2 linked regions of the Methylorubrum populi genome follow. The protein of the gene in region 1 binds, or shares a complex with, the protein of each later gene. Links are inferred from orthologs where the notes say so. Each region holds a gene or a part of one and is shown in the gene's direction. Other genes may lie near its edges. The genes, in order: groL and metK.

Evidence for each region.
Region 2: the proteins of groL (region 1) and metK are in contact, whole or in part, in a cryo-EM structure (PDB 8P4O), measured with the Escherichia coli proteins. The link is inferred for Methylorubrum populi from one-to-one orthologs.

The regions. Positions count from the first base shown.
Region 1 is NZ_AP014809.1:5,588,890-5,599,473, reverse strand. Bases 3,561-6,544 are described here. They hold groL (chaperonin GroEL), read left to right. Parts: upstream 3,561-4,224; coding sequence 4,225-5,865; downstream 5,866-6,544. Other genes in these bases: MPPM_RS26040 (hypothetical protein), read right to left, coding at 6,465-6,544; groES (co-chaperone GroES), read left to right, coding at 3,847-4,137; MPPM_RS26060 (magnesium transporter CorA family protein), read right to left, coding at 3,561-3,632. Also shown: glycolate oxidase subunit GlcE, read right to left, coding at 1-171; MPPM_RS26070 (lipopolysaccharide biosynthesis protein), read right to left, coding at 270-1,730; MPPM_RS26065 (MarC family protein), read left to right, coding at 1,943-2,584; more of MPPM_RS26060, read right to left, coding at 2,628-3,560; more of MPPM_RS26040, read right to left, coding at 6,545-6,998; MPPM_RS26035 (AAA family ATPase), read right to left, coding at 6,988-7,887; MPPM_RS26030 (MAPEG family protein), read left to right, coding at 8,193-8,591; MPPM_RS26025 (adenylate/guanylate cyclase domain-containing protein), read right to left, coding at 8,598-9,665; MPPM_RS26020 (transglycosylase domain-containing protein), read right to left, coding at 9,953-10,584.
Region 2 is NZ_AP014809.1:3,875,639-3,886,154, forward strand. What follows is about bases 2,980-5,895. They hold metK (methionine adenosyltransferase), read left to right. Parts: upstream 2,980-3,807; coding sequence 3,808-4,983; downstream 4,984-5,895. Other genes in these bases: MPPM_RS17925 (helix-turn-helix domain-containing protein), read left to right, coding at 3,177-3,584; trmB (tRNA (guanine(46)-N(7))-methyltransferase TrmB), read left to right, coding at 4,993-5,730. Outside these bases: MPPM_RS17915 (M48 family metalloprotease), read right to left, coding at 69-1,583; MPPM_RS17920 (DNA-binding protein), read right to left, coding at 1,590-2,444; topA (type I DNA topoisomerase), read right to left, coding at 5,926-8,643; MPPM_RS17945 (molybdopterin-dependent oxidoreductase), read right to left, coding at 8,793-9,749; MPPM_RS17950 (cytochrome b/b6 domain-containing protein), read right to left, coding at 9,746-10,516. UniProt on the Escherichia coli protein: Catalyzes the formation of S-adenosylmethionine (AdoMet) from methionine and ATP.

The DNA.
Region 1 (10,584 bases):
GAGGGTGATGCCGGTGAGCCCGGTCGCGGAGAGCGTCGCCTCGTCTTGGGGCGGACGGCCGAACGTCGCCTTGGTGCCGCCGCCGACGAGCCGCAGCGGTTCCGAGCGGCCCGCAGCCTGCGCGACGATGGCGGCCGCCTCCTGCTCGCTGGCCGGCGCGTATGAGGTCATCGTTTCCGTCCCGTGGGGTTTCTTATGGTCGTTTCGCAAGAATGTCCGGACTCAAACCCCGATCGGACGAGCCTGGCAAGACGGGCTTCATACACGCCTCAACGGGCCGGCGCGGGGAGCCGTTTCGGAAAACGCTCCCGCGCCACCGTGCGCAGCCCCGCAATGTCGAGAAACCAGACGAGCGGGCCGTAGACCAACACCCCGACCACGACGCAGACCGGCAGCGCCAGCGCCGGCTCCAGGCCTCGGAACGGCAGGATGCCCAGGACCATCGCGAGGCAGGCGGCCGCGGTCAGGGCGATGTCGCGAGTGGGCAGGCGCAGGCGCTCGGTCCCGGTCAGCGCCCGCAGGCCGAGCACCACGACCGCTGCGGCGAGACCCAGGGTCTGCGCGACGGCGACGCCCTGCGGTCCGATCCATCGCGGCAGGAGGACGAGACCGAGACCGTTGACGGCCAGGCCGGCCATGGCGGCGGAGACGACCGGGCCGGTCCGGCGCCGGATCTGGAAAACGGGGTTGAGCGCGAAGTTCATGATCGAGAGGCACAACAGCCCCGGGATCAGCAGGTCGGTATAGTCGGCGAACGGACCGCGGAACTCCTCCGGCACGATCAGCGCCTGCAGGGCCGGCGTCACCGCCCAGTAGCCGGCGGCGCAGGGCAGGAGAAGAGCCACCACGATGGCGATGTTGCGCGAGACCTGGGTCTCGGCGGCTTCGCGGCCGTGATGCTCCTCCGCCTGCACGGCGATCTGGAACAGCAGCAGGTCGAGCGCCGCGCCGAGCGTCGAGAAGGCCCGCGAGCCGAGATCGGCGGCGAGGGCGAAGTAGCCGGCCTCGGCAAAGCCCGCGGTCCCGGCGATGGCGGCGCGGTTGAGGAAGGGCATGAGCTGGTAGACCGCATTGGCGGCGATCAGGGGCAGGGCATAGGCCGCGAACAGGCGCAGGGTCTCCCGTATCCGTTCGCGGGGCAGGGCGGAGGCCTGGCCGAGCGCCTTGTCGCCGAGGACCTTGCGCATCGGGATCACTGCCAGGAACTGGCTCGTTCCGCCCGCGATCAGCACCCAGACCGGCTGCGGAAACAGCCACGCCGTGCCCGCCATCAGCACGAAGGCCAGGACGTTCTTCCACACCACGAGCCGGAGATAGGCGCCGCCGATGAAGCGGGCGCGGGCAAGCGCCGCGTGGTAGTCGAACAACCCGATGCCGATCGCCGCGACCATGGTGCCGGCCGTCATCACCAGCCGGCCCTGGGGGGTCGGATCGACAGCGATCCCGAGGCCGGCGCAGAGAGCGGCGGCGGCGAACAGCGCGAGCGCGACGGCGCCGTAGCCCCGGTCGAGCCCGCGCCGGATCCACGGCTCGGCCTCGCGCACCCGCGCCGAGTAGAACCGCGTCGCTGAGAGCCGCAGCCACTCGAACAGGAGCGTGTTGAGCACGACCGCACCGGCCGTGGCCAGGGCGAAGCGGCCGAAATCGGCCGGCCCCAGCATCCGGGCGATAGCGATGCCGAGGACGAAGTTGAGCCCGGCATTGAGGACGAAGGCGGCGATGACGGCCATGGGACGGGATACGCTGCTCGCTCAGCCTGGAGCCTGTCGGCGAAATTCGCAGCTAGCCGCCAACAAAGCCTGAATTGTGGGGCGATCGCGCCACCACCGTTCCGGTCCGCATGCGGACCGAGGCTTGCCGCGCCCCGCCGCGGCGTGCGCGGCGGCAACGGGTCGAAGCCCGAACCATGCTATGAGCCCGCGGCCCGAAGCCGAGACTCGCGATGTCTGTCGATCTGCCCTTCATCACGAAGGTGTTCGCCGCGCTGTTCGCCATCATGAACCCGATCGCGAACGTGCCGGTCTTCCTCTCCCTCACCGAGGGCGCCTCCGATGCGGTGCGGCGGCGGGTTGCCGTCACCGCATCGGTCGGGACCACGATCGGCTGCTTCGTCTCGCTGGTGGGCGGGCAGGCCGTCCTGGATGCCTTCGGGCTCAGCGTCGACGATTTCCGCTTGGCGGGCGGGCTGATCGTCCTGACGATCGCGCTCTCCATGCTGCAGGGCTCGTCGAGCCGAACGCATGAGCGCGATCCCAAGGAGAAGCAGGAGGCGATCGATGCGCAGAGCGTCGCCATCTATCCTCTGACAATCCCCCTGCTCGTCGGTCCGGGGACGATCGCCACGCTCATCGTGTTCGGGCACACCGCCGAGACCCAGGGGAAGTGGCTGGACGTCGCGATCGGCCTCGGCGGCTTTCTCGTCCTCCTGGCCGTCGCGCTGCTCTCCGCCCCCTGGCTCGGCCGCCACCTGTCGGCGACGGCAACGGCGATCACGCGCCGCCTGATGGGCATGATCCTGGCCGCCGTCGCGATGGAGATGATCGTGACGAGCCTGCGAAACCTGTTCCCCGGCCTCAGCCAATGAGGCGCAGGATGCCTCCCCGACGCGGGCGTCCCATGACGGGGTGCTACAGCCAGCCCCGCCTGCGGAAGTACAGCAGCGGCGCGATCGCCGAGATCACGATCAGCGCGAGACCGTAGGGGTAGCCGTAAACCCAATCGAGTTCAGGCATGTGCTTGAAGTTCATGCCGTAGATCGAGGCGACCAGCGTCGGCGGCACGCCGACCACCGACACGACGGTGAGGACGCGGAAGGCGTTGTTCTGCTCGATGTTGATGAGCCCGAGCGTGGCGTCGAGCAGGAACTGGACGGTCTCGGAGAGCCGTGTCTCGAACTCGTCGATCGAGGCGATGTCGCCCGCCAGGGTGTCGAAGCGGGGCAGGTCGCCCTCGCCGAGCCCCTGTTGGCACTCGCTCTTGGCGAAGGCGATGATGCGCCCGAGCCCGAGCAGGCTGGCACGGACCTTGGCCAGCGACTTGCCGTGACGCCCGACCGAGCGCAGCAGGCGGCGCAACGCCAGGTCGCGGCGCTTGGGAGCGGTGGTATCGCCCTTCCGCGCACCGGGGCGCGCACCGGCATCGAAGTCGAAGATGCGGGTGGACAGGCTGTCGAGGTCGGCCGACATCTCCTCCAGCAGGTCGGCGAGGTTGTCGACCAGTTCCTCGACGACGAGCAGGAACATCCGCGTGCTGGTGCTGCCGTCGCCATCCCCGTCATCCACACGCTTGCGCACTGCCGCGAAGGCCCGCATCTCGTGGAAGCGCACCGTGACGAGGTGATCGGCGGTCAGCAGGAAGCCCAGCGGCTTCAGGCTGAAATCCGAGCGGTCGAAGGTCACCATCGGCGTCGAGAGCGAGAGGCCGTCGCGGTTGCGGCGCAGGCGGCTCGACGATTCCACCTCGCTGAGCGCGGCGCGCGACGGGATGCGGATGCCGGTTTTCCGCTCCACCTGCGCCGCCTCTTCCGCGGTCGGATCGTTCAGATCGATCCAGAGAGCGTGATCGGGCAGGCTCGCGCCGCCCGCCGCGCCGCCGTGCTCGACCGCACCGTTGGCCCCGTGCAGGCTCATCATGGGGAGAGATCGTCCCTCTCGCGCGGGATGCGCGGATAAATTCCTGCAGAAACGCCGCAGCGGCGAAGAAGCTGCGCCTTGACTCGAAATCGGCCGGCGCCTATCTCGCGACCGTCGTTAGCACTCACGTGTTTAGAGTGCTAACAATCAGGTGGAGCGCGGTCGCCCCGGCCGCATCAAGACCAACCGCCATTTCGAAGCAAGAGGGCAGCTCATGAAGTTCCGTCCGCTGCACGACCGCGTCGTCGTCCGTCGCATCGAGAGCGAAGAGAAGACGAAGGGCGGCATCATCATCCCGGATACCGCCAAGGAGAAGCCGCAGGAGGGCGAGATCGTCGCCGTCGGCCCCGGCGCCCGCGACGAGCAGGGCCGCGTCAACGCCCTCGACGTGAAGGTCGGTGACCGCGTGCTGTTCGGCAAGTGGTCCGGCACCGAGGTCAAGATCGACGGCCAGGATCTCCTCATCATGAAGGAATCCGACATCATGGGCGTCGTCGCCGCCTAAGGCAGCCGCCCTTATCCACCGCCCTTCGAGGCCGCGTCTCGCAGGCTTCAGGGCTTTCCGACACTCTCATCTGAGGCAGGTACTCACATGGCAGCGAAAGACGTTCGTTTCTCCGCCGACGCTCGCGACAAGATGCTGCGCGGCGTCGACATCCTCGCGGATGCCGTCAAGGTCACCCTCGGCCCCAAGGGCCGCAACGTCGTCATCGAGAAGAGCTTCGGCGCGCCCCGTATCACCAAGGACGGTGTGACGGTCGCCAAGGAGATCGAGCTCGCCGACAAGTTCGAGAACATGGGCGCCCAGATGGTGCGCGAAGTGGCCTCGAAGACCAACGACATCGCCGGTGACGGCACCACCACCGCCACCGTGCTGGCCCAGGCGATCGTCCGCGAGGGCGCCAAGTTCGTCGCCGCCGGCATCAACCCGATGGACCTGAAGCGCGGCATCGACCTCGCGACCCAGGCCGCCGTGAAGGACATCACCGCCCGCGCCAAGAAGGTCGCCTCCTCCGAAGAGGTCGCCCAGGTCGGCACGATCTCCGCCAACGGCGACAAGGAGATCGGCGAGATGATCGCCCACGCCATGCAGAAGGTGGGCAACGAGGGCGTCATCACCGTCGAGGAGGCCAAGACGGCCGAGACCGAGCTCGACGTCGTCGAGGGCATGCAGTTCGACCGCGGCTACCTCTCCCCGTACTTCGTCACGAACGCGGAGAAGATGGTCGCCGAGCTCGAGGATCCCTACATCCTCATCCACGAGAAGAAGCTCTCCTCGCTGCAGCCGATGCTGCCGGTGCTCGAGGCCGTGGTGCAGACCGGCAAGCCGCTGCTCATCATCGCCGAGGACATCGAGGGCGAGGCGCTCGCCACGCTCGTCGTGAACAAGCTGCGCGGCGGCCTGAAGGTCGCGGCGGTGAAGGCTCCGGGCTTCGGCGATCGCCGCAAGGCGATGCTCGAGGACATCGCGATCCTCACCAAGGGCCAGACCATTTCCGAGGATCTCGGCATCAAGCTCGAGAACGTCGCCCTGCCGATGCTCGGCCGCGCCAAGCGCGTCCGCATCGAGAAGGAGAACACCACGATCATCGACGGTCTCGGCGAGAAGGCCGACATCGAGGCCCGCGTCGGCCAGATCAAGGCGCAGATCGAGGAGACCACCTCGGACTACGACCGTGAGAAGCTCCAGGAGCGTCTCGCCAAGCTCGCGGGCGGCGTCGCGGTGATCCGCGTCGGCGGCGCGACCGAGGTCGAGGTCAAGGAGAAGAAGGACCGCGTGGACGACGCGCTCAACGCCACCCGCGCCGCGGTGGAAGAGGGCATCGTCCCCGGCGGCGGCACGGCTCTGCTCCGCGCCAAGAAGGCGGTCGCCGAGCTGAAGTCCGACGTTCCGGATGTCCAGGCCGGCATCAAGATCGTGCTCAAGGCGCTTGAGGCCCCGATCCGTCAGATCGCCCAGAACGCGGGCGTCGAGGGTTCGATCGTCGTCGGCAAGATCACCGACAACACGGGCTCCGAGACCTACGGCTTCAACGCCCAGACCGAAGAGTACGTCGACATGATCCAGTCGGGCATCGTCGACCCGGCCAAGGTCGTGCGCACCGCCCTCCAGGACGCGGCCTCCGTCGCCGGCCTGCTGGTGACCACGGAAGCCATGGTCGCCGACGCGCCGAAGAAGGACAGCCCGGCCCCGGCGATGCCCGGCGGTGGCATGGGCGGCATGGACTTCTAAGTCCACGCACCCGATCGAAGACGGAGAAGGGGTCGCCGCGAGGCGGCCCCTTTCTCTTTGACTTGCCCTAAGATTACGGAGCGGCCTGCCGGCTGTGAGCGGCCCCTCCCCAAGAAATGCAGACGAACTGTATCCTATGCGATAGCCGCCGACCCCGTGTCTGGGCAGCCTCGCCTCATCAAGGGTCTGATGTCTGCAAACGCCGTGACGGATCGTACACCTGCCCCATCCCCTCCCTACATTCATATCCGCGAGGAAATGCTCGGCCTGATGCGGGCACTGACGGAGGGAATGCGGATCGATAGCCTGATGGCCGATCAACTCTCTCAGATTTCCGATCGGGCCCGGCTCTGCGGAGAGCTGGAAATGGCCGACGGACTCCTCGACGTGACGCGCCAGCACCGGGTGGCGGTGCTGGAGGGACAGGGCCGGCTCGCCGCCCTCGAAGCCCGTTACGCGGTCTTGTTCCCCGACGAGTCGTAGAGCGCCGCGGGCATCGGTTCGACAGGAGGCAACGGCCGTCGGAAAAGCCATCCAGGAACGAAGCGCGACAGCCGGGCGGCGGCGACGGTGCGCACCCCGATCACGCGGAAACCCTCTCAGCCCTTCTTTTTCTTGCCCTTCCGCTCCTTCGAATCCTTGTCCTTGCCCTTCTTCTCGCGGCCTTCCTTGGCGGCCGGCGCGTCGTGGTCCTTGCCGTCCCACACCGCAGCGAAGGGGCGGCTGGCCAGCGCGCGCTCCGGAAGCGGCTCGGCGGCGCGGGCCTTCGCCGCCGCGTCCTCGACCCGGGTCTCGCCCTTTCGGAACGGTGCGTCACCGGCGGCGAGGGCGGAGAGGCGGTGGCGATGCCAACCCGGTGTCGCAGTCTTCAGCGAGGGGTGGTGTGGGTCGAGACGGGTCACAAGTCCCTTCACCTCCGCCTCGGACATGCCGTCGGCGATCAGGGCGAAGCTCTCGTTGCCCAGGATCTCACGGATCATGCGCAGCGATGCCACCCGCAGACCCCGCGCCTTGAGCTGCTTCACGACGAGGGTGCGGGCGGCCCTGGGAATCTCGGAGCGGATGTCGGGAAACGCTTCCGGGGCGGAGGCCATCGCCTGCAACACCGCGTAGCCATCGACATCAAGGGCCATGGAGGATTTCCTTCACTTCCGCGACGAGCGGAATCAGCACGTTGGGGACATGGGCGCCGTACTTGGCGGAGAAGGTCGGCGGCGCACCGTCGGCGGGAACCAGCGCGTCGGCCAGTGCAGCCGCCTGGGGAATGCGGGTCTCCAGCAGATGGAAGCCGGCATCCTCGGCCCGCGCTTCCGTCTGGAGCCGGGCCAGGGTGCGCTGATGCTGTCGGACCTGAGCCTGGAAGCGGGTGACGAGAACGTAAGGTGCGCTCCTCGGGGCGATGTGGCTCGCCTGCCGGCCGGAGCGCCGCCAGATCGTCTCGACGAAGGCGTTCAGACCGTAGGTCGAGAGGAAATCGGGGATCGAGGTGACGAGCACGAGGTCGGCGGCCCGCACCGCCACCTCGGTCATCGGCGAGATCCCCGGCGCGCAATCGAAGAAGATGTAGTCGTACTTCTCGGCAAGCGGCGCGAAATCCTCCTGGAAGATCGACCACAGCTTCTCGTCGATGGCGTGCATCGAGAACTTCCGCTCGGTCAGCTCGTAGAGGATCTCCCGTTCGACGAGGCGCAGGTGCGGGCCCGAGGGCAGCAGGGAGAGTGAGAGCGGCGCGTTCTTGTGGACGGTCAGGCTGACGCCGGGCTGGATCCGGGCGGAGAGATCCGGCCTATGGCGGGTGATGAGCTTGAGCGCGAGATAAGCCTCCAGGGTGCGCCCGCGGACGATCATCTCGCCGAGCAGCCTGTCGCCCGCGAGGCAGACCGATACGCTCGCCTGCGGATCGAGATCGACCACGAGCACCCGCGCCCCGTCGGCCGCCAGCGCCTCGGCAAGCATGACCACGGTGGTGGTCTTGCCGACCCCGCCCTTCATGTTCGCCACCGCGATCAGCTTGCCGCCCACCGAGATCCCCTCACAAACGATCCCCACCTCCGGACCCGCTCCGTCCGCAAGCCGAGCCGTTCGACGGCACTCTAGCGCATCGAACCTTGTCGGTGGCCGACTGCGCCTTTCGGCAGAGTGCTGACTGTCACCCGGCGGCTGGCCCGCCAGCGGCGGAGCGCGAGGGCCGATCCGCGACCGCCGCGGACCGGATACGCTATCGTGATCGCGGACATGGGCGGAACACGGCGCGCATAATCCTATTTTGCGAAGCGCCCACGACATCCGCCCTCCGGCGGAGCCCCTTCGACCCGAGGTTCTTCGCTGTGATTTTCCCGACCACCACGGCCTTCTACGGCGCGATCCTGGGCCTGATCTATGCCGGCCTGTCCGGCTGGGTGATCGGCGGCCGGCTCACCGGCAGCGTCCTGTTCGGCAACGGCGGGCAGGACACCCTGCAGCGCCGCATCCGCTCGCACGGCAACTTTCAGGAATACGTGCCGCTCACCGTGCTGCTGATTGCGCTCTACGAGGCGGGCGGCGGCTCCCATGCCTGGGTCAAGGGCCTGCTGATCGTGCTCGTGATCGCGCGCATCCTGCACCCAATCGGAATGTTCGCGCCGACCAACTCGCCCCGGCAGTTCGCCTGCCGCGGCGGCGGCATCCTCGCGACCATCGCCGTCATGACGATCGCCGCGATCCTGCTGCTCCTGCGCGCCGGCTGATCGCCGCTACGGCGCGGCGGCGATGCGCGGTGCCGGGTCTCGCGCGAGCGGCGTCGCCCCCTTGCGTTCGAGCGTCGCGACGGAGAGCGGCTGACCGCGCCCGCGTAGGGAATGCGTGCCGAGCGGCCTGACGATGACCCCCTCGGGCAGCCGCGGCAGCCGCTTCAGAAGATCCTCGGAGATCAGGGTATCGACGCCGAGCGGGCGGCACAGGGCCTCGACGCGGGCCACCACGTTCACGGCATCGCCGAAATAGGCGATCTTGTGCCGGTCCACTCCGACTTCCGCGGTGATCACCCGGCCGCCATGCAGGCCTGCACGCAGCCGCGGAACCGTGCCGAAACGCGCCTCCCACGCTTCGGCCTCCGCCTCGATCCGCTCGCGCACGGCGAACAGGCACTCGACGCAGCGCGCATCCTTCAGACCGCGCTCCATCGGCCAGGTGATCATGGCGAGGTCGCCGATATAGTCGTCGGTCGAGCCGTAGAACCGGCGCACGGGCTCGGCGAGGGTGGCGAAGACGGCGCTGAGATATTCCTGCGCCCGCAGATCGCCATGGGTTTCGGCGAAGGCGGTGGACCCGACGACGTCGAGGAACAGGAAGATGCGCTCCTCCTCAACCGGACGGTGGTAGCGCCCGACGAGGAAGTTGATGAAGACCTCGCCGCCGATCAGATCACGCATGCGGATGACGAAGACGAGCAGCGCCGAGACGGCGAGCGCGTAGGCCAGCACCCGCGGCGTGGTGCGCACCGCCTCCTCCAGACTGTCGCCGGTCAGACCGAGCAGCCAGACGACGAAGCCGCCGAGGGCGTTCCCGACGACGATCATCGCAACGTAGGAGAGTTCTGCCGCCACGACGTACAGCCCGGCGGGCAGGCGGCGGATGCGCGACTGGACGCCGGCCAGCAGCACGCCCCGGTCGAAGGCCAGCGCCGAGATACCGACGCACAGGCCGTAGGTGAAGCCCGCCAGGGGGGTCGCGCCACCGGCGAAGATGACGTTGTAGAGCAGCCCCGCCCCGCCCGAGGCGAGGAGGATGAGGAGCCAGAACCAGCGATGGTGCGGCAGCATCAGTTCGGGCTCCGGCAGCCGTCGGAGGAAGTGCCCGGCCCGTCCACGGCGGCCCAGAGGCCATGCGTGACACGGTCGAGCAGGCGGGTCGACACGGGGGCTCCTTCCGTCGCCGATCAGGAGGTAGGGGAAAACCTCTGATCCTCTTCGGGCTGCCGAAGGCTCATGCCTGCAACGTGGCGCGAATGTGGCGCATGGCCGCGTATAGCGCCTCGGCTGGGCCAGAATTTTTTCGAGCCCGTGACGCGACGCAAGGGATTAGGCGCCCTCCGGGAAGGCGAGAAAGCCTATTCGCCGACCCCGAACAACTTTTCGAGAAAGTTCCGGTCGTCCCGGCTCGGCCCCCGCTCCCGGCCGACGGGGCGCGGGGGAAGGGCGGAGGCGGTCTGCTCCGGTTCGCCGAGCAATGCGCCGATCAGGCCGCCGGGGCCGGAGTCGCGCTCGGGCGGCGCCTCGGGCCGCGGCGCGCGCCAGCGGTTGAGGCCCGGCAGGCCCACGGGCTTCTCGCCCTTGAGCGCCGTGGTCATGTAGGCCTTCCAGATGTCGACCGGCAGGCTGCCGCCCGAGGCCCGCTTCGTCGGCTCGCCGTCGTCGTTGCCGAGCCAGACTCCCGTCACCAGCGTAGCCGAGTAGCCGACGAACCACGCGTCGCGGAATTCCTGGCTGGTGCCGGTCTTGCCGGCCAGTTCCCAGCCGGCAATGTCGGCCTTCTTCGCCGTGCCCATGGTGAAGACGTCGTGCATCATGGCGTTCATCATGCCGACGGCGTTGGGATCGATCACGCGGCCGAGCCCGCCCTCACCGCGCTTGTAGAGCACCTTGCCGGCGGCGCTCTTGATGCTGGCGATGACGTAGGGGATCACGCCGGTGCCGCCGTTGGCGAAGGCGCAGTAGGCGCCCACGAGTTCGAGCGGCGTCA
Region 2 (10,516 bases), 1.7 Mb from region 1 along the record:
GACCCGTTGCGGCGAGGCATCGGCCTAGGCGCCGTTCCCGGGAGGCGCAAGTGCGGCGGACCGCAACCTCACTCCACTACGAGCTTGTAGCCCTGTCCGGGCTTCACCGCCGCGCCGCGCTGCAGGCCGTTGAGCACGAGGAAGCGGTCGACCGCGCGGTCGGGCACGCTCATGCGGCGGGCCAGACCCTCGACGGTGTCGCCGGGAGCGGCGGCGACGATCCGCAGATGCGCCGGCTTGAGGGCGGCGGCCTCCTCCGGCTCGATCGGGCGCAGGCTCTCCAACCAGCGCCGGAAGGCCGGCTCAGGGTCGGTCGCGCCCTTGGCCGCCATGATCATGCGGTAGGTGGTCTCGCCCATGCGGATCGCGGCGAGGCGGAAGGTCCAGTCCTTGCCGCGCGAGAGCGCCGTGACGGCGGAGCGCCCGCCGATGATGCGGTTCTCGACCGAGCCGGCCTCGATGGCGTCGTTCCAGGTCGCACGCAGCACGTCCTCGAGGCTGCGGTCGCCGCTGGCCTCGACCTGATCGAACAGCAGGCGGCGGCTCCCCTCCTGCGTCGTGCCGAGCACGGCGTTGCGGGTGTTCTCGATGGCGAAGGCATCCGGCACCTCGAAGGCGATGCCTAAGCCCGGATGCAGGAAGCGGCGCCCACGGACGAGGCCCTCGCCGGGATTGTCGCCGTAGGCGAGCCCGTCGATCGCCGCGAGGTAGGGGGCGCGGTCGTCGGCGCCGAGACCGGGGGCGCCGATGCGCCGGGCCGCGCGGGTGACGAGGGCGATGCGCTCGGCGGTCGCCGGATGGGTCGCCAGCATGTCGGGCTCGGCCGCGCTGCCGTTGCCGGACTTGAGCGCCATGGTGCGCTGGAGCGCGTCGAGGAAGCGGCCGGCACCGAAGGGATCGTAGCCGGCCTGGGCCAGCACGCGCACGCCGTTGGTGTCCGCCTCCAGCTCCTGCTCGCGGGAGAAGCGGGCGAGGGTGAACTTCGATTGGTTCTCGAGCTGCGCTCCCGTAACCGGATCGTTCAGCACGTCGGCCACGACGCGGCTCACGAGCTGCGAGCGAAGCGCCATCTCGCTGCGGGCGGTGGCGTGGCGCAGGGTCACGTGGGCGATCTCGTGGGCGAGCACCGCCGCAACCTCCGAACTGTCGCTCGCCAGCGCCAGCAGGCCGCGGGTGACGTAGAGCCGGCCGCTCGGCAGGGCGAAGGCGTTGACGACGGGCGAGTCGAGTAGCGTGACCGCGTAACTCTCCTCCGGCCGATCGCTGGCGCGCACCAGCCGATCGGTGATCTCGCTGATCATCCGGTGAGCGGCCGGCGCGCGGTACTCGCCACCGAAGGAGGCCACCAGCTTGGCGTGATCCGACTCGTCCGAGCGGGCGCGTCCCGTCGTCTTGGGCGCCTGCTCGGGCACCTTGATCACCGCCGGCGTGAGCACGCTCCCGGTCTGGTCTGCGGCGCAGGCGGCCAGAAGGCTCACGAGCGCGAGCAGGGTCCCGGCCTGCGCGCCCGCCCTGACCCCTCGCCTCCGGCGGCGCCCGTCCGCGCTCCGCCATCCTGATTCGTGCTGCCGATCCCCCGTCATGCCGTTCTAGCGCCGCAGCGCCTGCTCCCCCTCGACGACCTCGATGCTTTCGATGCCGGCAAGATCGATGAGCGGTCCCCGCCCGATCTCGATCATGCCGCGGATTCTCACGAGGCGGCCCTTCAGCGTGGCCGCCGACAAACCATGTTCGCTCAGCGTGCGCCAAGTGCGTTTCTGCACCGTTACGGTCAAGCCTTGCTCACCCCGACGGGCGAAGTCGAGATAGGTCCGTGCCGAGCGCTCGCCGACATGGAGGATGCGCCCCTCGATCACCGCGAAACGTCCGGCACGCGCACTCACGGCCGCCACATCGGTCGCGGCGAGCGAACCGCCGGCCCACACGCCGAGCCCGGCCGCCCGGGGCGCCTCTTCGAGGGTGCGGAGCGCCGGACGGCAGAGCGTTTCGGCCTCGCCGGGATCGGCGTAGGCGAGCCCGGCCGCGACCAGCCCCCCGGCGAGATCGACCGGCTCGGCTCCACCGTCGGCCCCGCCCGCGATCCCGTCGGCGCGTCGGCGCCCCCAGCGATCCTCGGGACCGCGCTCGGTCAGCACCAGGGGCACACCCCGGAAGGCCATGAGCCAGGTCCGCGCACCGGCATCGAGCGTCGGCTCGTCGGGCCAGCGCAGGCCGGACAGCACCGCCCGGCGTCCGGAGGCGAGGACCAGCTCGCCCCGGCGCCCGACATCGGCGAGACGATCCTCCCGCGCGGCCGCCGGTCGGCACGTGTCCTCGGCGCGCGGGGCCGCCGAAACGCTGTGGGAACCGACGCTCCAGCCACAGGCGGTCGCGAGGAGCCAAGCCAGGCCGGAAGCGCTGCGGCGGCCTGTTCGACGCCCGCTGGGTCCATCACCGCGCACCATCGTCACCGCCCGCGCTCGGCCTCTCTCGTCCGCCGAGGATGGCCCGCCAAAAGTGCCGGGATCGCGGCACGTCGCGGCCACGAAACCGCACAATCGCGGATTGTCGCCTCGTGAGTCTCCGGTGCCACAGGTCGAAGATCCCCGCTTCCGCAGCGCGTCAGCGGCCCCCTTCCGGCGGGATCCCGGCGGTTGGCGGTCCCGTGCGATGATGCTAAGCCTGCTCAGACGTCTCCGTAGCTCAGCTGGACAGAGCACAGGTTTCCTAAACTCCACAATTGGGCGCCGCGAAGGGAAACCGCGCGGCGGATCCGCTCAAATTCGGGGAAAGCTTACGGCGCTGCGGCGCCCTGCCGATCCCGAGCCAAGCCCGAAACCCCGCAGGGGCCGAGGGAAGGTGTAGAGACTAGACGGGCGGCACCTAAAGGCCTCGCTCAAGGCCCAGGGTGAAGGGATAGTCCAGACCACGAACGCGCGCACAGCGCGGCGGCGAAAGCCGAAGTGGGATGAAACCTGGGGTCGCAGGTTCGAGCCCTGCCGGGGACGCCACTCTTCAATTCTATCTTGTGATTGCAGTTCACCGGACTCTTCGCGCCTGAAGTCTCCTGCGACAACACGCCACGCCATTAACAAATGACATATTGTGCGTGTCGTTGCCGTTGCCGCTTATGCCGGTCTTGCAACAGGAAAGTTTTCGTCCGAAGCATCGCCCAATAGAGCGCGGGCAGAGTGAAGATGGCAGGCCAAAAGACCGATGAGCGCGACGTCCTTCTCGGGCGCCGTATTGCTGAGCAGCGCAAACGCTCGAAACTGACACAACGCGCCGTTGCCGACAGCTTCGGGATGTCGGCCGCTCAGCTCCAGAAGTACGAGAAGGGTGTCAACCGGATCAGCGCCATTCATCTGGCGATACTAAGTCGTCTCACCAATACTCCGGTATCCGATTTTCTCGATGGCATTCCCCATCCCGATCCGGAAATGGAGCGCGGTTTTTCGGACAACGGACAGCATTCTTACACTACCGATCCCTGGTCTGATCTCGCTCGTGCCTTCGCTCGCCAGTTCGTCGAGACGTTCAGCGAGGAACAGCGCCGCGAACTTTCCGCCGCCGTCGAAATCCTGAACCGCGAACTCAAGACCTGACGCTCCAAACCTCGCGCATCGGCTCGAGACCGTGCCCCCGACGCCTTACACTTGCGCCGCGCCGACTGCGCGCCTCAACAGCCATTCCGCAGCGTTCGTTAAAACGGACGATTTCGCCATTCCGGCTTGACCGTCCGACACACCGATGCGACAAGCCGCGCCTCTGGAGACCGGGTCAAGCGCCGTTGCGAAACGAGGCGCGCCCGACAATCGGGGGTGCATGATGCCTCGTTCCGACTATCTCTTCACCAGCGAATCCGTCTCCGAAGGCCACCCCGACAAGGTGAGTGACCGGATCTCGGACACCGTGGTCGATGCCTACCTCGCGGCGATGCCGGAGGCCCGCCTCGGCGTCGAGACGCTGACGACGACGAACCGCGTGGTGATCGCGGGCGAGGTACGCGGCCCCGATTCCGTGACCTTCAAGGACCTGGAAGAACTGACCCGTGAGGCCGTGCGCGACATCGGCTACGAGCAGTCCGGCTTCCACTGGAAGAACAACGACGTCGCCATCCACCTGCACGCGCAGTCCGCCGACATCGCCCAGGGCGTCGACGCCGCCGGCAACAAGGACGAGGGCGCGGGCGATCAGGGCATCATGTTCGGCTACGCCGCCGACGAGACCCCGGCCCTGATGCCGGCCCCGATCTTCTACGCCCACAAGATCCTCAAGGACCTCGCCGACGCCCGCAAGGCCAAGCAGGGCGACGCCGCCAAGCTCGGCCCCGACGCCAAGAGCCAGGTCACCGTGCGCTACGCCGACGGCCGCCCGGTCGAGGTGACGCAGATCGTGCTCTCGACGCAGCATCTCGACGAGTCGCTCGACTCGGCCGACGTGCGCGCCATCGTCGAGCCCTACATCCTCAAGGCCCTGCCGGAGGGTTGGGTCAACGAGAGCACCGTCTGGCACGTCAACCCGACCGGCAAGTTCGTGATCGGCGGCCCCGACGGCGATGCCGGCCTCACCGGCCGCAAGATCATCGTCGACACCTACGGTGGCGCGGCCCCCCACGGCGGTGGTGCCTTCTCGGGCAAGGACCCGACCAAGGTCGACCGTTCGGCCGCCTACGCCGCCCGCTATCTGGCCAAGAACGTCGTCGCCGCCGGCCTCGCCCGCCGCGCCACGATCCAGCTCTCCTACGCCATCGGCGTGGCCAAGCCGCTGTCGATCTACGTCGATCTGCACGGCACGGGCACCGTGGATGAGGCCCGGCTCGAGGGCGTGCTGATGGACGCCCTCGACCTCTCGCCCCGCGGCATCCGCACGGCGCTCCAGCTCAACAAGCCGATCTACGCCCGCACCTCGGCCTACGGCCATTTCGGCCGCGAGCCGGACGCCGACGGCGGCTTCTCCTGGGAGAAGACGGATCTCGCCGGCAAGCTGAAGTCGGCGTTCTGAGCCCGAACCATGATGGGGAGGGATGACGACATCCCTCCCGAGACGGGCGGGACCACGGAGGCCGAACGGGCCTTCTACGGACGCCGCAAGGGCAAGCGCCTCCGGCCGGGCCAGGAGCAGCGCCTCGAAGGAGCGCTGCCGCGCTTGCGCGTCGCGCTGCCCGAGCGCGGCGAATTTCTGGATCCGCCGGCGCTGTTTCCGGTGCCGGTCGACGAGGTCTGGCTGGAGATCGGCTTCGGCGGCGGCGAGCATCTCGCCGCTCAGGCTGAGGCTCATCCACGGGCCGGCATCATCGGCTGCGAGCCCTTCGTCAACGGCGTGGTCAAGCTGCTGCGCGCGGTGGACGAGCGCGCCTTGCGCAACGTCCGCGTCTGGGACGAGGACGCCACAGCGCTGCTTGCCGCTCTGCCGGATGCGAGCCTCGCCCGCGTCTACCTGCTCTATCCCGATCCCTGGCCCAAGCGCCGCCAGCGCAAGCGCCGCTTCGTCTCGGACGCGTCGCTCGCCGAGATCGCCCGGGTGCTGCGCCCCGGCGGCCATTTCCGCTTCGCCAGCGACATCGACGATTATGTCGGCTGGACCCTGGTCCGCGCCGCCCGCTGCCCGCAGCTGCGCTGGACGGCCGAGAGCGCCGACGACTGGCGCCGGCCGTTCCCCGGCTGGCCGGGCACCCGCTACGAGGCCAAGGCCCTCGCCGCCGGTCGGCTGCCGAGCTACCTCACATTCGAGCGCGTCGACCCGGCCTGATTTCGACGCATACCTTGCCGGATGCGTTCCTCTCCCTCGGCGGCAGAGGATGTCCCCCGGAAGGGGTCGGGTGAGGGGAGTGCCGTTTCCGCTGGACCGAGGCCCGCCGAGTACGGCCCCGTCGCGCTGCCCCTCTCCCGTCCGCTCCGCGGACACCCTCCCCCGCAGAGGGGGAGGGTTGAAGAGCCGCGCGCCTCAGCTCGCCTTCGTCTTCGACGCCGTCTTCTTGGCAGCCGCCGGCTTGGCCGCTGCCTTCGTCGCCGTCTTGCTGGTCGTCTTGCGCGCGGCGGGCTTCTTCGCCTCCGCTCCGTCCGCCGCCTTCGCCGCCGTGCGGGCGCGCGTGGCCGTCTTGCGGACCGGCTTCTTGCCCCCGCCCGAGGCGCGCTTGGCGTTGATGAGGTCGATCGCCTGTTCCAGCGTCAGGCTCTCGGCACTTATCGTCTTCGGCAGCGTCGCGTTGACCGAGCCGTCGCTGACATAGGGGCCGTACTTGCCGGCCTTGACCACGAGCGCGGCTCCGTCCGGATGCGGGCCCAGCGCGCGGCCGGGATCGGAGGAGGGGCGCCCGCGCCCGCCGCCCTGCTCCTTGGCGACGATGAGATCGATGGCGCGGTTGGCGCCGATCTCCAGCACGTCGTCGTCCTTGCCGAGATTGGCGTAGGTCTTCCCGTGCTGCACGTAGGGTCCGAAGCGGCCGAGATTGGCCAGGATCGGCTCGCCGGTCTCCGGGTGCTTGGCCACCTCGCGGGGCAGCGAGAGCAGGCGCAGGGCGATCTCCAGCGTCACGCTACCCGGCGTCATGCCCTTCGGCAGCGAGGAGCGCTTGGGCTTCTCCGCACCCTTCTCCGACGAGGCCTCGCCGAGTTGCACGAAGGGGCCGAAGCGGCCGTCGCGCAGGGTCACCGGCAGGCCGGTGGCCGGGTCGTCGCCGAGCACGCGCACGCCGGGCTGGCCGCCCTCGGACGAGGAGCCGTCGCCCTCACCCTCGACGCCGGAGGCCGAGAGCTGGCGGGTGTACTTGCACTCGGGATAGTTCGAGCAGCCGATGAAGGCGCCGAACTTGCCGAGCTTGAGCGAGAGCTGGCCCGAGCCGCAGGTCGGGCAGGCCCGCGGATCGCCGCCATCCGCCTTCTCGGGGAAGATGTGCGGCCCGAGCAGGCCGTTGAGGGCCTCCAGCACCTCGGCGACGCGTAGCTCCTTAGTGCCGCCGATCGCGGCGGAGAAGTCGCGCCAGAAGTCGCGCAGCACCGAGCGCCAGTCGATCTCCGCATTCGAGACCCGGTCGAGCTGCTCCTCCAGGCTCGCGGTGAAATCGTACTCGACGTAGCGCTTGAAGAAGCTCTCGAGGAAGCCGGTGACGAGGCGGCCCTTGTCCTCCGGCTGGAGGCGCTTTTTCTCGATCCGGACGTACTCGCGGTCGCGCAGGGTCTGCAGCACCGCGGCGTAGGTCGAGGGCCGACCAATGCCGAGCTCCTCCATCCGCTTGACGAGGCTGGCCTCGGAGTAGCGCGGCGGCGGCTCGGTGAAGTGCTGGGTCGAGGCGATGCGCTCGCGCTTGAGCGGGTCGCCCGCCGCCATCGCCGGCAGGCGCTTCGAATCCTCATCCTCCTCGTCGTCCTTGCCCTCTTGGTAGAGAGCGAGGAAGCCGTCGAACTTCACGACCTGACCGGTGGCGCGCAGGTCGATCCGCCGCGGGCCGACGCTCGCGGTGACCTCGACGGTGGTGCGCTCCAGCTCCGCCGATTCCATCTGACTTGCGATCGTGCGCGTCCAGATCAGCTCGTAGAGCCGGGCCTGCTCGGGCTCCAGATAGCGGGCGACCTGCTTCGGGAGCCGGCCCATATCGGTCGGGCGCACGGCCTCGTGCGCTTCCTGCGCGTTCTTGGCCTTCACCGAGTATTTGCGCGGGGCGTTCGGCACGTAGTCGTCGCCGAACTCGCGGCCGATCACCCGGCGGGCATCCGAGATCGCCTCGGGCGCCATGTCGACGCCGTCGGTTCGCATGTAGGTGATGATGCCGACGGTCTCGCCGCCGACATCGACGCCCTCGTAGAGCTTCTGGGCGACCCGCATGGTCTGCGCCGGCGCCATGCCGAGCTTGCGCGAGGCCTCCTGCTGCAGCGTCGAGGTGGTGAAGGGCGGCTGCGGGTGGCGCTTGGCCGGCTTGGCCTCGACGGAGGCCACCTGGAAGGTCGCGAGTTCGAGGTCGCGCTTGAACGCCGCCGCCTCCTCGGCATTGCCGACGTCGAGGCGCTGGATGCGCTTGCCGTCGGCGCCGACGAGCCGGGCCTCGAACACGCCGCCGGCTTCCGTCGCCAGCGTGGCGACGATCGACCAGTACTCGCGGGGCTTGAAGCGCTCGATCTCCATCTCGCGCTCGACCACGAGGCGCAGGGCCACCGACTGCACCCGGCCGGCCGAGCGGGCGCCGGGGAGCTTGCGCCACAGCACCGGCGAGAGATTGAAGCCGACGAGATAGTCCAGCGCCCGGCGCGCGAGATAGGCATCGACCAGGGCCTGATCGATCTCGCGGGGCTTGCGCATCGCCGCATCGACCGACGCCTTGGTGATGGCGTTGAAGGTCACCCGCTCGACGGGAATCCCCTTGAGCGCCTTGCGGGCGGAGAGCGCCTCAATGACGTGCCAGGAGATCGCCTCGCCCTCGCGATCCGGGTCGGTGGCGAGGATGAGCTTCTCGGCGCCCTTGATCGCCCTGGCGATCTCGGACACGCGCTTCGAGCCGCGATCCTCCAACTCCCAGACCATGGCGAAGTCGGCCTCCGGATCGACCGAGCCGTCCTTGGCCGGCAGGTCGCGGATATGGCCGAAGGAGGCCAGAACCTCGTAATCGCGCCCCAGGTATTTGTTGATCGTCTTGGCCTTGGCCGGCGACTCGACGACGACGACTTTCATGAACCTCTGCCTCTCGCCAGAGCCTCACCGCGGGTACGGTTTTGGGGATGGCGCGGATAGCGTACCGGTCGGGGGCCGGCTCTCGCGCCGCGCAGAAGTGGGTGAGCGGCGCGGCGTTGTCAAATCTGGAGGACGGGCGAGGCTCCCTCTCAAATCCCCGCGTACCACTCGTAGCCGCGGTCTTCCCAGTAGCCGCCGTTGCCGTCGCCAATCCCCTTGAGGCTGTCGGCCACCTCGATCCGCATGACGTATTTGGCCTGCTTGTAACCGAGCTGGCGCTCGACCCGCAGGCGCAACGGGGCACCGTTCGAGACCGGCAGAGCCCGGCCGTTGAGATCGTAGGCGAGGATCGTCTGCGGGTGGTAGGCGTCGGTGAGATCGATGCTCTCGTAGTAGCGCACCGGCGTGCCCTGCGCCGCCTCGCCCGCGTCCGCCGGGGCCTCGTCACCGGCGGCCTTCGAGTCGGTGGCCTGATTCTCCGCGCCCTCCGGGCGCGACTCCATGCCCGGATTGGCGGACTTCTCCGCCGGCTTCTCTTCGGGCTCGTCGGGCTCCTCGCTTGCGGCGTATTCCATCGTGTCGGCGCAGTGGAACACGATGTAGCGGGCGTTCGGCTTGAGGCCGGCACGCTGCAGCACCTCCGAGAGCGGGACGCCGGTCCACTTGCCGATGGCGCTCCAGCCCTCGACGCAATCGTGCCGCGTCGTCTGGGTGCGGGCGGGCAGCGCCCGCAGGTCGGCGAGGCTCAGATCCTGCGGCCGCTCGACGAGGCCGTCGACGCGAAGCTTGAATCCGTCGAACCCCCTGGCGGCGAGCGCCTTGTAGGCCCTGTCCGGCGGGTCGATCGTGCCGTTCGGCTTGAACCAGGGCGAGATCTGCGAGTCCGGAAATTCCTTGGCCAGGGAAGCCGGGGTCAGCAGCAGGCGCTGCACGAACAGGTTGGCATCCTCGCCGGCCTTCAGCGCCCGCTGCCCCGTGGGGCTCGCGGCGAAGCGGTCGCAGCCGCCGAGCGCCGAGACGCCGAACAGGCCCGCGGCGGCCGTGAGAAAGCCGCGGCGATGGGGCTTCGGAATCGACAGGCGGGATCTCTCGGAGCGGGGTTTCATCGGCTCTCTCCCGATCCGGCGGGAAGCTTTCGGCGCTCGATCACGAACCAGCCGGTGATCATGCTGCGCATGTTGTTGGCCACGCCGGAGAGCAGGACGAGCAGGACGTGGACGATCACGAACAGCACCAGCAGGTTCGTGACGATGAAGTGGATCGTGCGCGCCGATTGCCGGCCGCCGAACAGGTCTGGCAGGGGCACCACGGCGTTGACGCCGGGCGACATCGACAGGCCGGTGAGTAGCATCAGCGGCAGCAGCACGGCGACGACGACGAGATAGGAGAGCTTCTGCAAGACGTTGTAGCGCTTGGCCTCGTCGCCTTCCGGGAAGTGCAGGGTCAGGTGCTCGCGGATCGAGGAACCGAACCCGCGCATCTGGTCGCCGTCGGGGATGAGGCGGCGGCGCAGCTGGCCGGTACTGAAGCCGTAGACGAGGTAGATCAGCCCATTGATGACGAAGGCCCAGGCGAACAGGAAGTGCCAGCGTCGCCCCGTGGCGAGATCCTGATGCGCCGGCAGGGTCGCCCAGGACGGGAAGGCGCGCCCCGCCGGCTGGCCGTTGAGGTTCGACAGCCCGAGCACGCCCGTGGTGTCGAAGGTGTGGCCGGCGACGTAGACGATGCCGCGGGGCGTGCCGTCGTCCCGCTGGTCGTCGGTGATGGCGACGAACGGCCTGTCGAAGGTCGAGGCCGCGCCCCAGTAGAGCGCCGGATGGGCGTTGAAGATCTGCAGGCCGCTCATCAGGAGGATGGCGAGGCAGACCACGTT